DNA from 4 places in the Arthrobacter sp. NPDC058097 genome. Region 4 is predicted to be linked to each of the others. Evidence: riboswitches for the same ligand, from Rfam matches in the RefSeq annotation. Region 4 holds a riboswitch; each other region holds the start of a gene.

Region 1 (3,581 bases), on a different contig from region 4:
CGGCCCTCGCCCTCAAGCTCGCTGACGCCCCCGCCGGGAGCTGGATCATCGACACGCCGGGCATCCGTTCCTTCGGGCTGGCCCACGTGGACCCGGACCGGATCCTGCATTCCTTCCCCGACCTTGAGCCGGGCACCGAGGCCTGCGAACGCGGCTGCAAGCACGACGCCACCGCCGTCAACTGCGGCGTGGATGCCTGGGTCGCGGCCGGCCACGCCGGCCCCACGGGAGCGGCCAGGCTCGCGTCGCTGCGCCGTTTGCTGGGCACCGACCCGCGCGCGGAAGGCCAGGAAACCAAGGAACTCGGCAGCGTCAGCTAGCCTTCCGCGGCGCAGCCCGGCGGCTGCCTCCCCGCCCCGCCGGGCCTTTGAGGGTAGTTTGGAACCATGACCCAACCCGCTTCAACGTACAACGATGACCTGCGTCTGGCCCATGTGTTGGCCGATTCCGTGGACGACCAGACCATGAGCCGGTTCAAGGCGCTGGACCTCCAGATCGAGACGAAGCCTGATCTGACGCCGGTCACCGATGCGGACAAGGCCGCCGAGGAGTCCATCCGAGGCCAGCTGTCCCGCTCCCGTCCCCGCGACGCCGTGCTCGGTGAGGAGTTCGGAAGTTCCGGCCATGGTTCCCGCCGCTGGATCATCGACCCCATCGACGGCACCAAGAACTTTGTCCGCGGGGTGCCGGTGTGGGCCACGCTGATCGCCCTCGTCGACGAGGGCGAGCCTGTCGTGGGCGTGGTCAGCGCCCCGGCGCTCGGCAAGCGCTGGTGGGCGGCCAAGGGCGCCGGCGCCTATTCGGGCCGGTCCCTGGCCTCGGCAACCCGGCTCAAGGTATCCAATGTGTCCAGCCTCGCCGACGCCTCGCTGTCCTACTCCAGCCTCGGCGGCTGGAAGGACCGCGGCAATCTCGATGAGTTCCTCCAGCTCACCGAGGATGTGTGGCGCACCCGCGCCTTCGGCGATTTCTGGTCCTACTGCATGGTGGCCGAAGGCGCGGTGGACATCGCCTGCGAACCGGAGCTGAACCTCTATGACATGGCGGCGCTGGTGCCGATCGTCACGGAGGCCGGCGGCCGTTTCACCTCCCTCGAAGGCACGGACGGCCCGTTCGGCGGCAACGCCCTGGCCACCAACTCGATCCTGCACTCGGAAGTCCTGAAGCGGCTGAACCCACAGCTGGACGATTTGCTCTAGCTTTCCTCTGAGCTGACCCGGTGCCCTGGCGCTGAATATTACGACGGCGGTCGCCCCCTTTTGGTGGCGGCCGCCGTCGTTTATTCGGCCGAACGCCCGATATCAGGGCTTCGTAATAATCCGCTTAACATTCCGGACCGGCTTTTTCATCGCCCCTCCGGATGTCCTAGTCTCGTTACAGGTCACGAGTGCCAGCGCTAAACCCCGGTTAGCTGGCCGGCAACCCTCCATTCGCGGTGGGGTGCCCCGGGTGACGACCAGGCCGATCCGGAACGGACCCGGCAAGCGCGGATCCCCGTCACACGGGGTCCTTTCTCAGTGAGGTCCCATGACGACTGCAATCATTTCTTCCATCGAGTCTTCTGCCGCGGACGCGGCCCTGCTGGACGGCCGATTTGCCGCCGCCGGCCGTCCCCTGGCCGCTGTTACCGGCGCGGAAATCCAGGCTCCGCTGATCCAGGGTGGCCACGTCCGCTACGCCAACCTCGACTACGGCGCCTCCGCGCCCGCACTGTCCGTGGTGTCTGCCTATCTCAACGAGATCCTTCCGTACTACGCGAGCGTGCACCGTGGCGCCGGCTACGCCTCCCAGATCAGCACCTCCGTGTACGAGAACGCGCGCGACATCGTGCGGGAGTTCGTGGGCGGCCGCGCCGATGACGCCGTGATCTTCACCCGGAACACCACCGATTCCCTCAACCTCCTGGCCGGCTGCCTGCCCGTGCAGGACCACCACCACACCGGTGAGGTGCTGTACCTGGACATCGAGCACCACGCCAACCTGCTGCCGTGGCAGGGAGTGCCGCACCGCAGCGTGGTGGCCTCGGAAACACTGGAAGCCACCATCGGCAGCCTGCGCACCGAACTTGAGCACGGCGACGTCAGCCTCCTTGCCGTCACCGGCGCGTCCAACGTCACCGGCGAAATTCTTCCCATCCGGCGCCTCGCTGCACTGGCCCATGAATACGGCGCACGGATCGTGGTAGACGCCGCCCAGCTCGCGCCGCACCGCCGCGTCAACATCGCCGCGGACGACGTCGACTACCTCGCCTTCTCCGGCCACAAGCTCTACGCCCCCTTCGGGGCCGGCGTGCTGATCGGCCGCCCCGACTGGCTCGACGCCGGCACCCCCCACCTTGCCGGCGGCGGCGCCGTCAGCGAGGCCCGGCTGGACGGCGTCAGCTGGGCCACCGGCCCCGCCCGCCACGAGGGCGGCTCACCCAACGTGCTCGGCGCAGCCACCCTGGCCCGGGCGACCCAGGTCATCGCCGCCCTGGATCCGCAGAGCTGGCACGCCCATGAGGCTGCCATCCGGTCCTTCCTCGTCGAGGGGCTGCGCAGGATCGACGGCGTCACCGTCCACCAGATCTTCGAGGACAGCGACCCCGACGACGCCATCGGCGTGGTCAACTTCTCCGTTGAGGGTTACGACGCCGGGCTGGTGGCCGCCTACCTGTCGGCCGAACACGGCGTGGGCCTGCGCGACGGCCGCTTCTGCGCCCACCCGCTGCTGAAGCGCCTCGGCCTGCCGTCCGGATCCCTGCGCGCCAGCTTCGGCGTGGGGTCGCGGCTCGAGGATGCCCAGCGGCTGCTCGCCGGCATCGAGGAGCTCCGCCGCTCCGGGCTGGGCTGGGACTATGTGGTGGACGCCGGACGCTGGGTTCCGGCGAACGACACCCGCACCTACCCTGAGTGGGCGCCGAACACCCCGGGCACCGCCGGCGCCGCACCCTGCTCGCAGGATTAAGCGCCACCCGACGCTCCCCTTCCAACGGCCTCCGTACGGTAAATTCGAAACGTAATTTTCGACGTCGGGCTAAGGAGACTGTGCGTGGCACGGGGCGGTCCCAAACTTCATCACGGGCGGCGGCAGGAGCTCGGGCAGAGCTTCCAGGACGGCGGCGAGCACTACCACCGCGTCCGTCCCGGCTACCCTGGCGATTCCGCGGACTGGCTCATTCCGGCCGGGGCCCGCACTGCTGCCGATATCGGCGCCGGAACCGGTAAATTCACGGCCCTGCTGGTGGAACGCGGGCTGAGCGTCAGCGCGGTGGACCCTTCCGTGGACATGCTGGAACAGCTCAGCCGCGCCTACCCAGGAGTCCAAACTCTGGAAGGGACAGCGGAGGCAACCGGACTGCCCGGGGCGGCGTTCGACGTCGTGAGCGTTGCCCAGGCGTGGCACTGGTGCGACCCGCTGCTGGCCAGCACGGAGATTTGCCGAATCCTCAAGCCCCTCGGGGTGCTGGGCCTGATCTGGAACCAGCTGGACACGTCAGTGCCGTGGGTGCACCGGCTGTCCCGCATCATGCACGCCGGGGACGTCCACAAACCGGATTTCCGTCCTAAGATTGGGCCGGAATTCACGTCGCTGGAAAGCCA
Region 2 (3,581 bases), 310 kb from region 4:
CCGGAAAGATCTTCACGTCATCCGCCGGCCGGCCCGCCTTCAGTGTGCGGGCCACAATGTCCTCGCGGAACTTCTTGGCCTCCTCCAGCCCGGCATGCCGGGAGAAGATGACGTCCGCGTTGCGGACCGCGAAGTCGCGCCCGTCCGGGGAGTCGCCCGCTTGGAACAGGACCGGATGGTGCTGGTTGGAGCGCGGGAGGCGGCCCGTGATTTCGACGTCGAAGCTCGTGTCTTTGCGGCGGACGGGGGTGATGCCGTCCTCGGCCAGCCACCGGCGGGAGCCCCGGGACCCGGCGATTGCGCCGTCAGCCCAGGAATCCCAGATCGCTTTGGCGGTCTGGACGAATGCTTCTGCCCGGATGTAGCGGTCCTCGTGAGCCAGGAAGCCGCCGCGCCGGAAGTTGGCGCCGGTCCAGGCGTTGTCCGTGGTCACGATGTTCCATGCGGCCCGGCCGCCGGAGAGGAGGTCCAGGCTGGACAGCCGGTGAGCCAGGTCCGCGGGATCGTTGTACGTGGTGTTCTGGGTGGCCACCAGTCCGATGTTGGTGGTCACGGCAGCCAGGGCGGCGAGCGCCGTCTGTGCGTCCGGCCGGCCGGCGACGTCGAGCTCGTGGATCCGGCCCAGGTGTTCGCGGAGCCGCAGCCCTTCGCCGAGGAAGAAGGCGGTGAACAGCCCCCGTTCTGCGGTCTGTGCCACCCGGCGGAAGGATTCGAAGTCAGTCTGGGATCCGCTCTCTGGATCACGCCAGACTGTGGTGTGGTTGACGCCCTGGAAGAAGACGCCGAACTGGATCTGGCCGTTGCCGGCCGTGCGCGGGGATGAGCTCACGGGTCTGGCCTCTCTAGAGGGCCGCGGCAGCGGCGTAGCGGTTGGCGGGGCGGGGCAGGCCGAACGATTCACGCAACGTGCCGCCCGGGGCGGGGCTGGACAGCAGACCGGTCCGGCGCAGTTCCGGCAGCACCAGGGCAGCCAGCTCCGGCAGGTCGGTGTCCAGCACACCGGGGCGAATCCGGACACCGTCGCCCTGCTGGAACAGCCCGGCCAGGAGCTCCACCAGTCCGGCAGCGTTTCCCACGTAGCGGGCACCGCCGTCCCACTTCCCGTGCGCGTCCAGCTCGGCCAGCCGGTCGGCTGCCCGCTGGCCGCGGGCGTCGAGGACCACGTCCAGTTCCAGGAGCGTGCGCGGGGCACCGGCATTCCGTGCAGCCTCCGCTGCTTGCGCAAGTTCCTCGGGCGTGGCCGCGCTGACCAGTGCGACGTCGGCCTCGACGGCGGGCAGGAGCGCCGCCGGGGCGAACACGGGCAGCTGCCCCTGGAAGGGGCGCGGAATGATGGACGGGCCCTTCACGGAAAAGCGGCTGCCCTCGAAGTCCGCGTAGTGCAGCTTGCCGGCGTCGAGGTAGCGGCCGGTGGCGGCGTCCCTGATCACCGCGTCGTCTTCCCACGAGTCCCACAGCCGCCGCGCGCTCTCGACAACGTCCGCCGCCTCCGTGCCGGCCTCTTCGGCAGCAAGCAGGTCACGGCCCACCGATCGTGCTTCCTGCAGCGTGTTCTCCGCGCTGACGAGCCACCCTGCCCGGCCGCGGGAGGAGTAGTCCAGGCTCGCCAGCTGGGTGGCCACGTGGAAGGGCTCCGTGTAGACCACGCCTGCCTCGGGCACCAGGCCGATCGACCGCGTCACCGGGGAGGCGAAGGCCGCCCGCTGCACCGCGTCGATCCGCCCCGCGATTCCGGTGGCCCCGGTGTCGGTGGTCCGTGAGTCGTGGAAGGTGGCGAGGTGGAAGCCGGCGATGTCCGCTGCCTGGACGGTTTCCCGGATGCGGGCGCCGGTCAGCAATGCGCCGGGCTCGTGCGCGGCAAACCGCCAGGCTGCCGGGTGGGCGCCGTCGCCGTCGAGCTCGATGCCGAGCACAGCGGGCCGGTTTTTGGGTGTGGGTAGTGAAGGCATGGTTCCCTCTTTTAGGGGCCGCGGACGGCCGTCTCGACATTCACTTGCCGCAAGTGCGGCCAGGTCTGTTTCCGGAGCACCCCGCCATCAAATGCCTGAGGGTTGCCGCAGCACGAGCCGGTCCTTGGCGTGCTGACTCTGGACCTAGATGTTGAATCTAGGAGGGCCGCCCGGACATTTCCAAACCGCCTGTCGCAGGGTGTTAATTCCGGAAATGGGGCGTCAAGCGGCGGCGCATTCCGTCATGCGCGGCCGTCGTATGTGACGGATTTTGGGCTCCGGTTGCCCCCGGTTTCCGGACGTTGAGGACGGTGACGGAGGAGTTTGGCGGGCGACGGCGTCTCCGTAGTGTGCTGCCATGCCCAAGCCTTCAGCCGTTCCCCTCTCGGTCCTCGATCTCAGCCCCGTCTCCGCCGGCCAGACGGCGACGGACGCACTGCGGAACAGCATTGCGCTGGCTGTCTCGGCGGAGGCGCTGGGGTACAGCCGCTACTGGCTGGCCGAACACCACCTGAGTCCCGGCGTGGCCGGCTCCGCCCCGCACGTCCTGTCCGCGCTCATCGCCGCGGCCACCAGCACCATCCGGGTGGGAACGGCGGCAACCATCCTGGGGAACTACCGGCCGGTTCAGATCGCGGAAAACATCGGGACGCTGTCCGCCCTCTATCCGGGACGCGTTGACCTCGGTTTCGGCCGGTCGGGCGTGCCCAAGGCCCCGGCGGAAGGAGAGGCCCCAGGGGCTGGTGTGCCGGCAGACGCTTCGCCGGGTGCCTCCGGCAGACTTTCCGGCAGCCCCGCCGGCAACCGTGTGGTGGACGGTCTGGTGGTCCCGGCCCCGCGGCCGCTCTTCGGCAGGAAGTTCCCCGAGCGCTTCCAGGTCCAGGCCGATCTGCTGGGGCGGGTACCCGGCGATGCGGACAACTTCGAAAGCGACGTCCAGGACGTCATCGCGTTCTTCGCCGGCGAATACCGCGCTGCCCACGGCACGGAGGTCACCGTACACCCCGCACAGGGCCACGCCCCCGGGTTCTGGATCCACGGGTCGAGCGCCGGCCCCAGTGCCCGGCTCGCCGGAAAGCTCGGCCTGCCGTTCGGAGCCAACTATCACGTGGCGCCCGCGGCGGTCCTGGAGTCGGTTGGCGAATACCGCTCGCACTTCAAGCCGTCCACCACCCTGGCTGAGCCGTACGTGGCTGTTTCTGCCGACGTCGTGGTGGCCGAGACCGAATCCCGGGCCGGAACCATCGCCGCCGGGTACGCGGACTGGGTCCACAGCATCAGGACCGGCCACGGCGCCATTCCCTACCCCGCGCCGGAGGACGCCGCCCGCTGGCCGGAACTGGAACCGGACGACGCGGACCTCATCCAGGACAGGCTGGACACCCGGTTCGTGGGCGACCCCCGTCAGGTGGCGGAGGGGCTCCGCACCCTGCAGCGCGTCACCGGAGCCAATGAGCTGCTGGTCACCACCATCACCCACCGCCAGGCCGACCGGATCCGCTCCCAGGAGCTGCTCGCGCAGGCCTGGGGACTCACCTGACATCCCACTGCAAGATCAAACAACACCCGAAGGAGCACCACATGAGCACCGAACAAACCACGGACGATCCGCAGCTGGTCAGCGCCGAGGAA
Region 3 (3,581 bases), on a different contig from region 4:
GAAGAAGGTCTTGCCGAAGACCAGGGTGGCAGCCGAGGCGTAGAGGAAGAACTCATACCACTCCACGACCGTGCCGGCCATGGACGCCGTGACAACTTTCTTGAGGCCTGAGGCCTTGACGTCGGTTTCTTCTGCACGCCTTGCGGCGGAGCTTTCCGTACTCATTGCGAACTCCTTCGGCGTCTTCCTCGACACCACGGGGACCAGTCGGGGGCGAACTGGTGTGATGCGCACCACGAACGCCGGATTCAACGAGTATGGTCTGCCAATGACGCAAGCTCAACGCCAAATAGTGCAGGGCGCATCTGCATAAATGCACACATCCACCGGTGGCGTTGCCACGATACGGTCGGCTCGGGCCGGGCGGACCGGTCCCGAATCAGTTGCGGAAGTGTTCCCTGAGCTGGGCATTCAGCTGCCCGATCTCCGTGAGGAAACCGTCGTGGCCGATCGGCGAATCGATCATGTGCACGTCCACGTTCCCGGGCAGGGCCTCGGCGAGTTCCAGCGACTGCGAGGGAAAGTACAGCCGGTCCGTCTCCACGGCGGCCACGAACACGTCGGCCGTGACCCGGGCCAGGGCTTCCTTCAGCGTCCCCCGCCCGCGGGTGACGTCATGGCTCATGAGCGCTTCCGTCAGGGCGATGTAGCTGTTGGCGTCGAAGCGCCGGACCAGCTTGTTGCCCTGGTGGTCGAGGTAGCTCTCCACCTGGTACCGGCCGCGGCCCGCCAGGGCATCGGCCTGCAGCGGCTCTTCAGGGGCCTGGGCGTTCCTGCCGAACCGGAAATCGAGCTCGAAGGCCGACCGGTAGGTGATGTGGGCAATCCGCCGGGCGAGCGCCAGGCCCTCCGCCGGTTCCGGGCCGCCGTAGTAGTCACCGCCGTTGAAGTGGCGGTCCTGCCGGATGGCAAGGGTCTGTGCCTGCGCGAAGGCGATTTGTTCAGCGGTGCTCCTGGCGCCAACGGAGATGACACCGCAGCGGCGCACGCGCTCCGGGAAAGTCACTGCCCATTCGAGCGCGCGTGCCCCGCCCATGGACCCGCCAACCACGGCGTGCCAGCTGCCGATGCCGAGCCGGTCCGCGAGCCTCGCCTCGGCAACAGTCGAGTCCCGAAGCGTCACCAGCGGAAAGCGTGAGCCCCACGGCTTGCCGTCCGGAGCGGTCGACGACGGTCCCGTGGACCCGTAACAGCCGCCCAGGATGTTGATGGAAATGACAAAGAACCTGTCCGTGTCCGCCGGCGCGCCCGGCCCGGCGAGCTGTTCCCACCAGCCTTCCTCGTCACCGGCACCCCGCGTCACGTGGGTGCTGCCGGTGAGGGCATGCTGAACGAGGATCGCGTTGGAGCCGTCCTCATTGAGCGTTCCCCAGGTTTCGTAGGCCAGGGTCACGTCCGGCAGGAAGCCTCCGGCCTCGAGCTCGAGGCTGCCGATGTTGAGGTACTGGACGGTGCCGTCGGGAAATGCACGGCCGTCAGGAAGAGTGCGGCCATCGGGAACTGCCGTCCCCTCCGGAACTTCGGCGGCGGGGACGTCGGTGCTGCTGACAGAAATCGTCATGGGTAAACCTCTTCTACGCGCTTGCCCGCCGGCAGCTGTCCGGCAGGCCAGGTCTTCACCCGGGGCACCCCACCGCGAAAGGAGGGTTGCCGGCCAGCAAGCCGGGGCTGTCGCTGGCACTCATGACCTGTTGCCCAGTTTACGAAACAGGCGGACATCTGCGCGAAGAATGTGACGGCTGTGTGACTCCCGGCCGATCCGCGCGCCGGGAGGACCACCAGCAACGGCCGGATCAGGCGCCTTTCGCCGCCCGGAATCCGGCGTCGAGGTCAGCCAGGATGTCGTCGATGTGCTCAAGGCCCACCGACAGCCGGACCAGGCCGGGGGCCACCCCGGCCACGCTCTGCTGTTCCGGGGTCAGCTGGCTGTGCGTGGTCGACGCCGGATGGATAACGAGGGAGCGGACGTCACCGATGTTCGCCACGTGCGAGTGCAGTTCCAGGGCATCCACGAAGCGCTTGCCTGCCTCGGCGCCGCCGGCGACGGTGAAGGACACCACCGCGCCGGTGCCCTTGGGCCCGTACTTCAGGCCCCGCTCGTACCACGGGCTGGACGGCAGTCCGGCGTACGCCACTGACTCCACATCGTCCCGGGCTTCCAGCCAACCGGCGACGGCCACCGCGTTGGCCACGTGGCGCTCCACCCGCAGGCTCAGTGTTTCCAGGCCCTGCGCGATGAGGAAGGCATTGAACGGGGACACCGCGGACCCCAGGTCGCGGAGGAGCTGGACCCGGGCCTTGAGAATGTAGGACAGGTTGGCTCCCAGAGCCCCGCCTGCGCCGAGGTCGCGGGCGTAGACCAGGCCGTTGTAGGTGGGGTCCGGCGTATTGAAGCCCGGGAAGCGCTCCGGGTCCGCACCGAAGTCGAAGTTGCCTGAATCCACGATGACACCGGCAATGGCGGCGCCGTGGCCGCCCAGGTATTTGGTGGCCGAGTGCACCACGATGTCCGCGCCCCACTCGAGCGGCCTGATGAGGTACGGCGTGGACAGCGTGTTGTCCACGATGAGCGGCACGCCGGCCTCGTGCGCAGTCCCGGCGACACCTTCGATGTCCAGGACGTCCTGCCGCGGGTTGGAAACCACCTCGGCAAAGAAGAGCTTGGTGTTCGGCTGCACAGCGTCGCGCCACTGCTCCAGGTTGTCAGGGTCGGCCACGAAGGTGACTGATATGCCGAACTTCTTCAGGGTGTGCGCCAGCAGGTTGTAGGTGCCGCCGTAGAGGCTGGGGCTGGCCACCACGTGGTCGCCGGCCTCGGCAATGTTCAGGATGGCGTACGTTTCTGCGGCCTGGCCGGAGCTCAGGAGCAGCGCGGCAAGCCCACCCTCCAGGCTGGCGATCCGCTGCTCAACGGCGTCCTGGGTCGGGTTGCCGATCCGGGTGTAAATGGGCGCGATCTCGGCGAGCGCGAAGCGGTCCGCCGCACTTTCGGCGCTGGGGAAGACGAACGACGTCGTCTGGTAGATCGGCAGCGACCGGGCGCCGGTGGCATTGTCCGGCACCTGGCCGGCGTGGATCTGGCGGGTTTCGAATGACCATGCGTCGGACATGCAGGCTCCTCTGCTCAAGGGGCATGTGCTGGTCCGGCACAGGCCCGCGCTTGCCGCACGGCGGGCGCCGCGCAACCAGGTCTTCACCCGGGGCACCCCGCCGCGGTGGAGGGTTGCCGGCCAGCGAGCCGGGGCCTTCTTCGCTGGCACTCATGACCTGCGACCAGTGTAGGAATGGCCCTGTTATGCCGACAGCTTTGTGACGAATTTCGTCAAAGTATGGACTTTTCGCAATGTTAGGCAACCCTAAGCTGAGAGCCCCGTCACAAAGTGCCAAGATGAGGGCATGCGCATGGATCACGTCTCTTACGCCTGTGAACACGATGGCCTCGCGGCCACCACCGAACGTATCTCCTCTGCCCTCGGCGTCGAAGCCGTAAAGGGCGGAGTGCACCCCCGGTTTGGGACCCGGAACATGATTATTCCGCTGGCCGGCCACAAGTACCTTGAGGTCGTTGAGGTCCTGGACCA
Region 4 (3,581 bases):
TCAAACCTGGAACTTTCAGATCTGCTTGAGCGCCTGCTCCAGGTCCGCGATGAGGTCATCGGCGTCCTCGAGGCCGACGGACAGCCGCACCACACCGTCGCTGAGCCCGATCGCTGCACGTCCCTCCGGGCCCATGGCCCGGTGCGTCGTGGTGGCGGGGTGGGTGATCAGTGACTTGGCGTCGCCCAGGTTATTGGAGATGTCGATGATCTTCAGGGCGTCCAGCAGCGCAAAGGCGGCTTCCTTGCCCGACTGGCCTGCCGTCGTCGCAAGTTCCAGCGTGAGGACGGTGCCTCCGGCTTTCATCTGCCTGGCCGCCAGTTCGTACTGCGGGTGCGACTTGAGCAGCGGGTACTTGACCCAGCTGACGGCGGGCTGGGCCTCCAGCCATTCGGCCAGGCGCAGCGCCGTGGCGGAGGAGTGGTTCACGCGGAGAGACATGGTCTCCAGGCCCTTGGTCAGGACCCACGCGTTGAACGAGGAGAGCGCCGGGCCGGTGTGCCGCATGAGCTGCTTGACCGGACCGTCGATGAATTCCTTGGTGCCCAGGATGGCCCCGCCCATCACGCGGCCCTGACCGTCGATGTGCTTGGTGCCGGAGTAGACGACCACGTCCGCGCCGAGGTCCCCGCAGCGCTGCAGCAGCGGGGTGGCGAAGACGTTGTCCGCCACCACCTTGGCGCCGGCGGCGTGGGCGAGTTCGCTGACCGCGGCGATGTCCACGATCTCCTGCATGGGGTTGGACGGGGATTCGAAGAAGACGGCCGTCGTTGGCACCGAGAGGGCGGCGCGCCACTGCTCGAGGTCCGGGCCGTCGACGAATACTGTCTCCACGCCCCAGCGCGGCAGGATTTCGTTGAGGATGACGAAGCAGGAGCCGAACAGGGAGCGGCTGGCGACCACACGGTCCCCGGCGCCGAGCAGGGCGCCCAGGGCGGTGAACACGGCGGACATGCCGGACGCCGTCGCAAAGCACGCCTCAGTGCCTTCGAGCAGGCGGAGCCGCTCCTGGAAGGTGGCCACGGACGGGTTGCCGTAGCGGGAGTAGACGAAACGTTCGTCCTCGCCGGTGAAGGCGCGCTCGGCGGCCGCGGCCGACTCGTAGACGAACCCGGAGTTGAGGAAGACGGGTTCGGTGGTCTCTTGGAAATTGGTGCGGTCAAGCCCGCCGCGGACGGCCTGGGTATCGGGGCTCCAGCCGGCGGCGTCGTGATTAAAGGTCAACTTAGTTCTTTCCCAGGTTCGTCGGCAGGCCGCGGTTCTTCCACCCGTTTACGGTGCGCTCACCGTAACGGTCGGGCTCGCCCTCGAAGCCTTCGAGGACGTTGTAGGCCGTGAAGCCGGCCTGCGTGGCGGCGATGGCGGCGGCGATGGAGCGCTGGCCGGAGCGGCACAGGAACACCAGCTCCACCCGGGCGTCCTCAGGCGCCTGCTGCTTCAGTTGCTCGATGAACCCGGGGTTGGGAATGCCGCCGGGAAAGGTCCACTGGATGAAGAGCGGATCGTTCTCCGTGGCCTTGGTATCCGGAATGCCGATGTGCGCCCATTCGCCCTCGGTGCGCACATCCACCAGGATGGCCCCCTCCTCGAGCTTGGCCCAGGCGTCCTGCGGGGTGAGGTCTCCGGCGTAGCTCATGCGTGACCCTCGTACGCTTCCGCGCTGAGGTCATCGTCGGAGTCCAGCCGGTCCACGGCGGTGGCGACGGCGGCATCTGCGCTGGCGATGGCGGCGGGCAGGATGACGGCCTGTGCCACGATGACGCTGGTGCCGTTGAAGGTGGCTGCCGGGCTGCCGTGCAGCACGTATCCCTCGGCCAGGGCAGCCGAAATGCGCTCACAGAACGCGCGGTCGTCCGGTCCCGTGATCAGGCGGTAGGACAGCTTTTCCTCAGGTTTATCCTGCTGGGACGGCAGCGTTGCAACGGCGGGGGCGTCTGACACGACGGATCTCCTTTTCTCACGCTTGCAGCTCGAAGTGGTCGATATGCCGAGTATTCACCTGAGGCACCCCGCCGTGGAAGGAGGGTTGCCGACCGGACAGTCAGGGCTTAATGCCGGTACTCATTACTCCCCAAAAACGTAACACTGACGACGGCGGCACGCACCGCGGCCGTCGTCATGTTCCGTAACGCACCCAACAGCCGGTCATGGCGGTGACGCCGGCATGCGGTTACAAAGCCCGTGACCGGGAGGATAATGACGGGAGATGACCCGCCGTAACGCCGGATGAAACCAGGCCACAGTGAATGATTCGACCCCGAATACAGTGACTCCCATGCTGCATTTTGGATGGTTTGTGGGTCATGGCTTCGGGGTTCAGGGCTGGGGCACGCCCGGCTACGGAATCGGCTATGACTGGAAGAAGCCCGACCCCTACCAGCACGCCGTCCGGGAGTTCGAGCGGGCGGGGCTGGACCTGTTCATCGTCGAGGACTCGCTCACCGTCCCCGACACCTACGGCGGCAGCGCCGAGGTCTCACTGGCGCAGGCGTCCTTTGCTCCGAAGCACGATCCGCTGGCACTGGTGCCGTACCTGCTCTCCGCCACGGAACACCTGGGCATCGTGCCCACCATCAGCGCGTCCTTCTATCCGCCGTTCACCGCCGCCCGGCTGCTGGCCACGCTGCAGCACTTCTCCAACGGGCAGCTGGGCTGGAACGTGGTGACCTCCGGCAGCGACCTGGCCGCGCAAAACTACGGGCTGGACCAGCAGATCGAGCACGACCTCCGCTACGAGAAAGCCGAGGAATTTGTGGACGTCGTGCGCAAGCTCTGGCGCAGCTGGGAACCGGACGCCATCCGGGAGGATGCCGGGGCAGGAATCTTCGCTGACCACACCAAGGTCCGGCCGATCCACCATGACGGCGAGTTCTTCAAGGTCAGGGGGCCGCTGAACACGGCGCCGCTGCCGGAGGAACCGGTGCTGGTGCAGGCCGGGGCGTCCCCGCGGGGCAAGGCCTTCGCCGGTGCGAATGCGGATGTCGCGATTGCCCTGGCCCGGGGTGTGGACGGCATGAAGGCCTACCGGGACTCCATCCGCGCCGAAGCTGCCTCGGCCGGCCGGAACCCTAACGATGTCAAGGTGCTGTTCGTCCTCAAACCCACCGTGACCGGTTCCAGGGCCGAGGCCGAGGAACTGCGGGCCGCGCGCCGGGAGCTCACGCAGCGGGACATCGACAGCCAGCTCAACTCCATCTCGTACCTGTCCGTCATCGACTTCAAGCAGTTCGACCTCGACGCGCCCCTCCCCGAACTCAGCACCAACAGCAACCAAGGCACCCTGGAGCACTTCTCCAAGGCCGCGCCGCCAGGCTCCACCCTGCGGCAGATCCTGCAGGCCCGCAGCGGCGGAGCCGGCGACAGCATCATCGGCACCGCAGAGGAAATCGCCGACTACCTCGAGGAAACCGGGACCGCGGTGGGCGGCGACGGGTTCCTCTTCTCAGGCTTCGTGGACCCGGCCACCATTCACGGCGTACTGGACAGGCTGGCGCCGGTGCTCCGGCGTCGGGGACTGCTGCGGACGAGCTATGGCGACGGCGGCTTCCGCCGGAACCTGCTGGACTTCTAACGCCATGGCA

What was found. Region 4 has a riboswitch for S-adenosylmethionine ahead of ACFVTE_RS07990 (DUF1737 domain-containing protein). Riboswitches for the same ligand answer to the same signal wherever they lie in the genome.
Region 1: another riboswitch for S-adenosylmethionine. It lies ahead of ACFVTE_RS05495 (aminotransferase class V-fold PLP-dependent enzyme); the one in region 4 lies ahead of ACFVTE_RS07990 (DUF1737 domain-containing protein).
Region 2: another riboswitch for S-adenosylmethionine. It lies ahead of ACFVTE_RS06595 (LLM class flavin-dependent oxidoreductase); the one in region 4 lies ahead of ACFVTE_RS07990 (DUF1737 domain-containing protein).
Region 3: another riboswitch for S-adenosylmethionine. It lies ahead of ACFVTE_RS10745 (homoserine O-acetyltransferase); the one in region 4 lies ahead of ACFVTE_RS07990 (DUF1737 domain-containing protein).

The regions. Positions count from the first base shown of each region.
Region 1 is NZ_JBHVSZ010000002.1:344,379-347,959, reverse strand. Features, by position in the region: gene ACFVTE_RS05505 (ribosome small subunit-dependent GTPase A) at 1-320, shown strand, start outside; gene hisN (histidinol-phosphatase) at 387-1,199, shown strand; SAM riboswitch class IV at 1,380-1,493, shown strand; gene ACFVTE_RS05495 (aminotransferase class V-fold PLP-dependent enzyme) at 1,528-2,946, shown strand; gene ACFVTE_RS05490 (class I SAM-dependent methyltransferase) at 3,031-3,581, shown strand, end outside.
Region 2 is NZ_JBHVSZ010000003.1:21,156-24,736, forward strand. Features, by position in the region: gene ACFVTE_RS06590 (NtaA/DmoA family FMN-dependent monooxygenase) at 1-829, opposite strand, end outside; gene ACFVTE_RS06595 (LLM class flavin-dependent oxidoreductase) at 843-1,949, opposite strand; SAM riboswitch class IV at 1,985-2,094, opposite strand; gene ACFVTE_RS06600 (LLM class flavin-dependent oxidoreductase) at 2,308-3,489, shown strand; gene ACFVTE_RS06605 (rhodanese-like domain-containing protein) at 3,531-3,581, shown strand, end outside.
Region 3 is NZ_JBHVSZ010000005.1:181,675-185,255, reverse strand. Features, by position in the region: gene ACFVTE_RS10750 (MFS transporter) at 1-165, opposite strand, end outside; gene ACFVTE_RS10745 (homoserine O-acetyltransferase) at 380-1,561, opposite strand; SAM riboswitch class IV at 1,574-1,689, opposite strand; gene ACFVTE_RS10740 (bifunctional o-acetylhomoserine/o-acetylserine sulfhydrylase) at 1,794-3,110, opposite strand; SAM riboswitch class IV at 3,152-3,268, opposite strand; gene ACFVTE_RS10735 (VOC family protein) at 3,397-3,581, shown strand, end outside.
Region 4 is NZ_JBHVSZ010000003.1:327,257-330,837, reverse strand. Features, by position in the region: gene ACFVTE_RS08000 (O-succinylhomoserine sulfhydrylase) at 16-1,224, opposite strand; gene ACFVTE_RS07995 (rhodanese-like domain-containing protein) at 1,226-1,636, opposite strand; gene ACFVTE_RS07990 (DUF1737 domain-containing protein) at 1,633-1,941, opposite strand; SAM riboswitch class IV at 1,955-2,069, opposite strand; gene ACFVTE_RS07985 (NtaA/DmoA family FMN-dependent monooxygenase) at 2,276-3,571, shown strand; gene ACFVTE_RS07980 (aromatic amino acid ammonia-lyase) at 3,576-3,581, shown strand, end outside.